Regions from separate parts of the Nonomuraea sp. NPDC050733 genome, predicted to be linked through region 2. Evidence: riboswitches for the same ligand, from Rfam matches in the RefSeq annotation. Region 2 holds a riboswitch; the other holds the start of a gene.
What was found. Region 2 has a riboswitch for glycine ahead of gcvT (glycine cleavage system aminomethyltransferase GcvT). Riboswitches for the same ligand answer to the same signal wherever they lie in the genome.

Region 1 (3,393 bases), on a different contig from region 2:
GCCGGGCTTGGCCAGGCCGACCAGCGCGTTGAGGTTGGCCCCGTCGACGTAGACCTGGCCGCCGGCGTCGTGGACCTTGGCGCAGATCTCGGTGATGGCCTCCTCGTACACGCCGTGCGTGGACGGGTAGGTCACCATGATGGCGGCGAGCGTCTCGCGGTGCTTGGCGATCTTGGCGTCGAGGTCGGCCAGGTCGACGTTGCCCTCGGAGTCGCAGGCCACGACGACGACGCGCATGCCGGCCATGACGGCGCTGGCGGCGTTGGTGCCGTGGGCGGAGGACGGGATGAGGCACACGTCGCGGCCGGTGTCGCCGTTGGCCCGGTGGTAGGCGCGGATGGCCAGCAGCCCGGCCAGCTCGCCCTGGGACCCGGCGTTGGGCTGGATGGAGACCGCGTCGTAGCCGGTGATCTCGGCCAGCCAGCGCTCCAGCGTCTCGACCAGCTCGACGTAGCCGGCGGCCTGCTCGATCGGCGCGTAGGGGTGGATCGCGGCGAACTCGGGCCAGGTGATCGGCTCCATCTCGGTGCTCGCGTTGAGCTTCATCGTGCAGGAGCCGAGCGGGATCATGGACCGGTCGAGCGCGATGTCCTTGTCCTGGAGCCTGCGCAGGTAGCGCAGCATCGCGGTCTCGGAGTGGTGGCTGTGGAAGACCGGGTGGGTGAGGTAGCCGGACTCGCGGGCCAGCCCGGCGGGCAGCCGGTCGAGGCCCTCGTCGGCGACCAAGGCGTCCAGCTCGGCGCGGGAGGCGGACTCGTGGCCGAGCGTCTCGCCGAAGGCCGACGCGACCCGCTCCAGGTGATCGGCGGTGGTGGTCTCGGAGCAGGCGACGGCGACGTGGTCGGCGTCGGCGGGCCACACGTTCACGCCACGCTCGGCCGCCAGCCGTACGACGTCGGCGGCCTTGCCGGGGACGCGGGCCAGCACGGTGTCGAAGAACTCGCCGTGGACGACCTCGACGCCGCCGCGGCGCAGCGCCTCGGCCAGGGCGGCGGCGTGCCGGTGGGTGCGGGCGGCGATGCGGCGCAGCCCCTCGGGCCCGTGGTAGACGGCGTACATGCCGGCGATGACGGCGAGCAGCACCTGGGCGGTGCAGATGTTGCTGGTGGCCTTCTCGCGGCGGATGTGCTGCTCGCGGGTCTGCAGCGCGAGCCGGTAGGCGGGGTCGCCGTCAGCGTCGACGGAGACGCCGACCAGTCGGCCGGGCATCTGCCGCTGCAGGCCCTCGCGCACCGACATGTACGCGGCGTGCGGCCCGCCGAAGCCGAGCGGGACGCCGAAGCGCTGGGAGGACCCCACGGCGATGTCGGCGCCCAGCTCACCGGGCGCGGCGACGAGCGTGAGCGCCAGCAGGTCGGCGGCGGCCACGACGAGGGCGCCGGAGGCGTGGGCGGCCTCGGCGACCGCGCGGAAGTCGCGCAGGCGGCCGGAGGCGCCGGGGTACTGGACGAGCACGCCGAAGCACTCGGGCAGCTCGCCCTCCAGGGTGTGCTCGACGAGCTCGATGCCGAGCGGCTCGGCGCGGGTGGCGAGCACCGCCTTGGTCTGCGGCAGCGTGTCGGCGTCGACGACGAACACGGGGCTCTTGACCTTGCCGGCCCGCCGGGCCAGGGTCATCGCCTCGGCGGCGGCCGTGGCCTCGTCCAGCAGGGAGGCGCCCGCGACGGGCAGGCCGGTCAGGTCGGAGACGACGGTCTGGAAGTTGAGCAGCGCCTCCAGCCGGCCCTGGGAGATCTCGGGCTGGTACGGGGTGTAGGCGGTGTACCAGCCGGGGTTCTCCAGGAGGTTGCGGCGGATGACCGCGGGCGTGACCGTCTCGTGGTAGCCGAGGCCGATCATGGAGGTGAGGACCTGGTTGCGGCCGGCCAGCGCGCGCAGCTCGGCGATCGCGCCGGTCTCGCCGACCGCGGCGGGCAGCTTCAGCCGGTCCTTGGCCCTGATGGCCTCGGGCACGGCCACCGCCACGAGGTCGGCCACGGACTCGAAGCCGACGGCCTCGAGCATGCGCTGCTGCTCCGGGGCTGAGGGGCCGATGTGCCGGGCCGAGAACGGCGGAGCTGACAGGTCGGTCATGGAGATGCCTCCCGAGGCTGTGGAGACCGGCGCCAGGGCGCGGGCGTATGCCGGGTCTCCCCCTCTGTCATGCGGACCTGAGAGCTTCACCCCGGAGGGCTTGCACCGTCGGTGAGACGCGCCTGGCGGGCGCGCCTGCTTTCCAGAGTCGCCTCACCCGAGCGGTACAGGTGCCTGAGAGATTCCGGGGAGGGTTGCTCCTTCGGCGCCCCAGGGACGAAGCCCGGGGACTCTCCCGCACGGGGTCGTCAGCCTTGCGCTCTCACATTACCCTGTGCGGCGCGCACGCCGCCGCTGGGCCAGCTCGTCAGCGGGGTGGTCGGCCGGGACGGAGTCCGCGACCGCCGCTCGTTCCCCCGGCAGCTCCGCGAGGGAGCCCTCGACCTCGCGCCAGACCCGGCCGAGGGCGATGCCGAAGACGCCCTGACCGCCCTGGAGCAGGTCGATCACCTCGTCGGCCGAGGTGCACTCGTAGACGCTGACGCCGTCGCTCATGAGCGTGATCTGGGCGAGGTCGGCCACCCCGCGCTCACGCAGGTGCTGCACGGCCGTACGGATCTGCTGGAGGGAGACCCCGGTGTCGAGAAGCCGCTTGACGACCTTGAGCACCAGGATGTCGCGGAAGCTGTAGAGCCGCTGCGAGCCGGAGCCCTGCGCCGCTCTTATCGTGGGCTCGACCAGTCCGGTGCGTGCCCAGTAGTCCAGCTGCCGGTAGGTGATGCCGGCCGCCGCGCAGGCCGTCGGGCCACGGTATCCGATGTCAGCCGGCAGCGACGCCGGCCGCTCGTCGAAGAGCAGTCCCTGCTCCCCGGCACGCTGACGCGCGCTCTCGCGCCGTACCGAGTCTTCCTGGCCGGCCGTCTTTCCCTCGCCGCTGCTGACCGCCACGCGGACCTCCGGCTTTCTCTCATCCCGTGACCTGATCTGGGGGTTCGTAAAAAGGCGGCCACGGGTTTCACTTGCACCGTAGGACCGTGACCATGCTCAGTCAACGATCCGGCTCGGCGCGTCGTGAAGCGTAAATGCACTGAAATACCTACCCCGCCCTGCCGAAGTCCTCGGGGGTGATCGTGTCAAGGAACTCCCTGAACTTCTCCACCTCGTCCTCCTGGTCGTCGGGGATGATCACACCGGCCTCCTGGACGACCTCCTCGCTGGCGAAGATGCGCGCCCCGGTGCGCAGGGCCAGGGCGATCGAGTCGGACGGCCGGGCGCTGACCTCGACGCCGTTGGAGAACACCAGGTCGGCGAAGAAGATCCCATCGCGCAGGGCGACGATGTTGACGGCGCGCAGGCCGACGCCCAGCGCGCTCAGCACGT
Region 2 (3,393 bases):
CGTCTCGTTCACCGACGAGGCGGAGGCCGTCCGGATCGCCAACGACACCCGCTACGGCCTGAGCGGCTCCATCTGGACCCGCGACGTCGGCCGGGCGCTGCGCGTGGCCCGTGCGGTCGAGGCCGGCGCCCTGTCGGTCAACTCCAACTCGTCGGTGCGCTACTGGACGCCGTTCGGCGGCTTCAAGCAGTCCGGCCTCGGCCGCGAACTCGGCCCCGACGCCCTGTCCGCCTTCACCGAGACCAAGAACGTCTTCATCTCCTGGGAGTGAGCTCACCTATGCAGCGTTTGCAGGACCGGGTCGCCGTCGTCACCGGCGCGGGCAGCGGCATCGGGCTGGCCACGGCACGCCGGTTCGCCCAGGAGGGCGCGCGGGTCGTGTGCGTGGACGTCGACGAGGAGGCGGGCGCCAAGGCCGCGGCCGAGGTCGGCGGGCTGTTCGTGCGGGCGGACGTGACCAGCGAGGACGACGTCGCGCGGATGTACCGGACGGCGTTCGAGACGTACGGCAGCGTGGACGTGGCGTTCAACAACGCCGGCATCTCGCCGCCCGACGACGACTCGATCCTGGAGACCGGGCTCGACGCCTGGCGGCGGGTCCAGGAGGTGAACCTGACGAGCGTGTACCTGTGCTGCAAGCACGTCATCCCGTACATGCGGCGGCAGGGCAAGGGCTCGATCATCAACACGGCGTCGTTCGTGGCGGTCATGGGGTCGGCCACCTCGCAGATCTCCTACACCGCCTCCAAGGGCGGCGTGCTGGCCATGTCGCGGGAGCTGGGCGTGCAGTTCGCCCGCGAGGGAATACGGGTCAACGCCCTGTGCCCCGGGCCGGTCAACACGCCGCTGCTCCAGGAGCTGTTCGCCAAGGACCCGGAGCGGGCGCAGCGCAGGCTCGTGCACGTGCCGGTGGGCCGGTTCGCCGAGGCGTCGGAGATCGCCGCCGCGGTGGCGTTCCTGGCCAGCGACGACGCGTCGTTCGTCACGGCGTCGGAGTTCCTCGTCGACGGGGGCATCTCCGGCGCGTACGTGACGCCGCTCTGAGGGGGACGAGGAACGTGTCCCGTCCGGTCATCGGCATCACGACGTACGTGGAGCCGGCGCGCTACACCGTCTGGGAGCTGGAAGCCGCGCTCCTGCCGTTCATGTACGTGGAGCAGGTGGTGCGGGCCGGCGGGCAGCCGGTGCTGCTGCCGCCGGCCGGCGAGCCCGGCCCGGTGGCGGCGCGGCTGGACGGGCTCGTCCTGGCCGGCGGGGGCGACATCGACCCCGCCCGCTACGGCGAGGAGCCGCACGAGCGCACCGGCTACGTGCGGGGCTTCCGCGACGACGCGGAGTTCGCGCTGCTGACGGCGGCGCTGGAGCGTGGGCTGCCGTACCTGGGGGTCTGCCGCGGCCTGCAGGTGCTGAACGTGGCGCTCGGCGGCAGCCTCCACCAGCACCTGCCGGACGTGGTCGGCCACACGGACCACTCCCCCGGGCCGGGCGTGTTCGGCCACCTGCCGGTACGGCCCGCGCCGGGCTCGCGGCTGGCCAAGGCGCTCGGCGCCGCGCCGGTGGAGGTGCCGCACTACCACCACCAGGCCGTGAACCGTCTCGGGCGGGGGCTGGCCGTGACGGCCACGGCCGGCGACGGCACGGTGGAGGCGGTGGAGCTGGACGGGCACCCGTTCGCCCTGGCCGTCCAGTGGCATCCGGAGGCGGCGGCCGACTGCGCGCTGTTCGAGGCCCTGGTGGGCGCCTGCTGATACGGACCCGCCGGTCCGAGGGGGCGCACGCGACAACAGCCCCGTCACGGCACTAGGCTTGCGGACATCACCGGCGAACCCGTGCGGGAGAGCACCCTGACAGCCATCCAGGGTCCCTGAAGGAGCAAGCCCTCCCCGCGAACCTCTCAAGGCAAAGGACCGCACGGACGAGGTGACCTCTGGAAAGCAGGCCTTCGGGCCTCGCCGAAGGTGAAAGTCCGGCAAAGCCCGGGCGAAGCTCTCAGGCAACCATGACAGAGGGGGAGGATCCTGGCATCCGACCCTGCCCTGAGGTGCGAAATGTCCCGACCCACACCGTTGCGAGACGTTCACGAGAGTCTCGGCGCCACGCTCACCGACTTCGCCGGCTGGCTGATGCCGCTGCGCTACGGCAGCGAGTCCGCCGAGCACAACGCCGTCCGCGGCGCGGCCGGGCTGTTCGACCTCTCGCACATGGGCGAGATCTTCGTCACCGGACCGCAGGCGGGCGAGGCGCTCGACTACGCGCTGGTCGGCCACCTGTCGGCGCTCGCGCCCGGCCGGGCCCGCTACACCATGATCGTCAACGAGCGGGGCGGGGTGCTCGACGACCTCATCGTCTACCGGCTGGCCGAAGAAGAGTTCATGGTCGTGGCCAACGCCTCCAACTACGAGAAGGTCGCCGCCGAGCTGGGCGGGCGCGCCAAGTCGTACGACGCGGTGGTCGAGGACCGCTCGGAGCAGTACGCGCTGATCGCCGTGCAGGGGCCGCGCGCCCAGGAGATCCTCGCCACCCTCACCGACGCCGACCTGCCCGGCCTCAAGTACTACGCGGGACTGCCCGGCGTGGTCGACGGGCGGCAGGCACTGATCGCCCGCACCGGGTACACCGGCGAGGACGGGTTCGAGCTGTTCGTGGCCAACGAGGACGCCGTGCCGCTCTGGCACGCCCTCACGCGAGCCGGCGAGCCGTACGGGCTGCGCCCCGCGGGCCTGTCCAGCCGCGACACGCTCCGCCTGGAGGCCGGCATGCCGCTGTACGGCAACGAGCTGAGCGCCGAGCTGACCCCGTTCGACGCGGGGCTGGGCAGAGTGGTGAAATTCGACAAGCCGGGCGACTTCGTCGGCAGGCCGGCGCTGGAGGCGGTCAAGGACACGCCGCCGCAGCGCCGGCTCGTCGGTCTCGTCGCCCGGGGCCGCCGGGTGCCCCGCCACGGGTTCCCGGTCACCAAGGACGGTGCCGTCGTCGGCGAGGTCACCAGCGGTGCCCCCTCCCAGACCCTGGGCAGGCCCATCGCGATGGCCTACGTCGACACCGGGGCGGACGAAGGTCTGGCCGTGGACATCCGGGGCAGCCATGAGGCCATGGACCTCGTGGAGCTGCCCTTCTACAGGAGGAACAAGTGAGCAACATCCCTGACGAGCTGAGCTACACCAAGGAGCACGAGTGGGTGGCCGGCCTTGACGAGGCCATCACGGTGACCGTCGGCGTCACGGCGTACGCCGCCGAGGCCCTTGGTGACGTGGTGTACGTCCAGCTCCCCGACGTGGGCGCGACGGTCGAGCCCGGTGACTCCGTCGGCGAGGTGGAGTCGACCAAGTCGGTGAGCGAGATCTACGCCCCCGTCGGCGGCGAGATCGTCGAGGTCAACCAGGCCGTGGTGGA

Region 1: another riboswitch for glycine. It lies ahead of gcvP (aminomethyl-transferring glycine dehydrogenase); the one in region 2 lies ahead of gcvT (glycine cleavage system aminomethyltransferase GcvT).

What each region holds. Positions count from the first base shown of each region.
Region 1 covers NZ_JBFAHO010000009.1:136,268-139,660, forward strand. The annotation lists gene gcvP (aminomethyl-transferring glycine dehydrogenase) at 1-2,073, opposite strand, end outside; glycine riboswitch at 2,226-2,321, opposite strand; gene AB0H64_RS18155 (MerR family transcriptional regulator) at 2,341-2,961, opposite strand; gene AB0H64_RS18160 (bifunctional nuclease family protein) at 3,110-3,393, opposite strand, start outside.
Region 2 covers NZ_JBFAHO010000011.1:153,254-156,646, reverse strand. The annotation lists gene AB0H64_RS20470 (aldehyde dehydrogenase family protein) at 1-271, shown strand, start outside; gene AB0H64_RS20465 (3-oxoacyl-ACP reductase) at 280-1,044, shown strand; gene AB0H64_RS20460 (gamma-glutamyl-gamma-aminobutyrate hydrolase family protein) at 1,059-1,748, shown strand; glycine riboswitch at 1,823-1,920, shown strand; gene gcvT (glycine cleavage system aminomethyltransferase GcvT) at 2,049-3,134, shown strand; gene gcvH (glycine cleavage system protein GcvH) at 3,131-3,393, shown strand, end outside.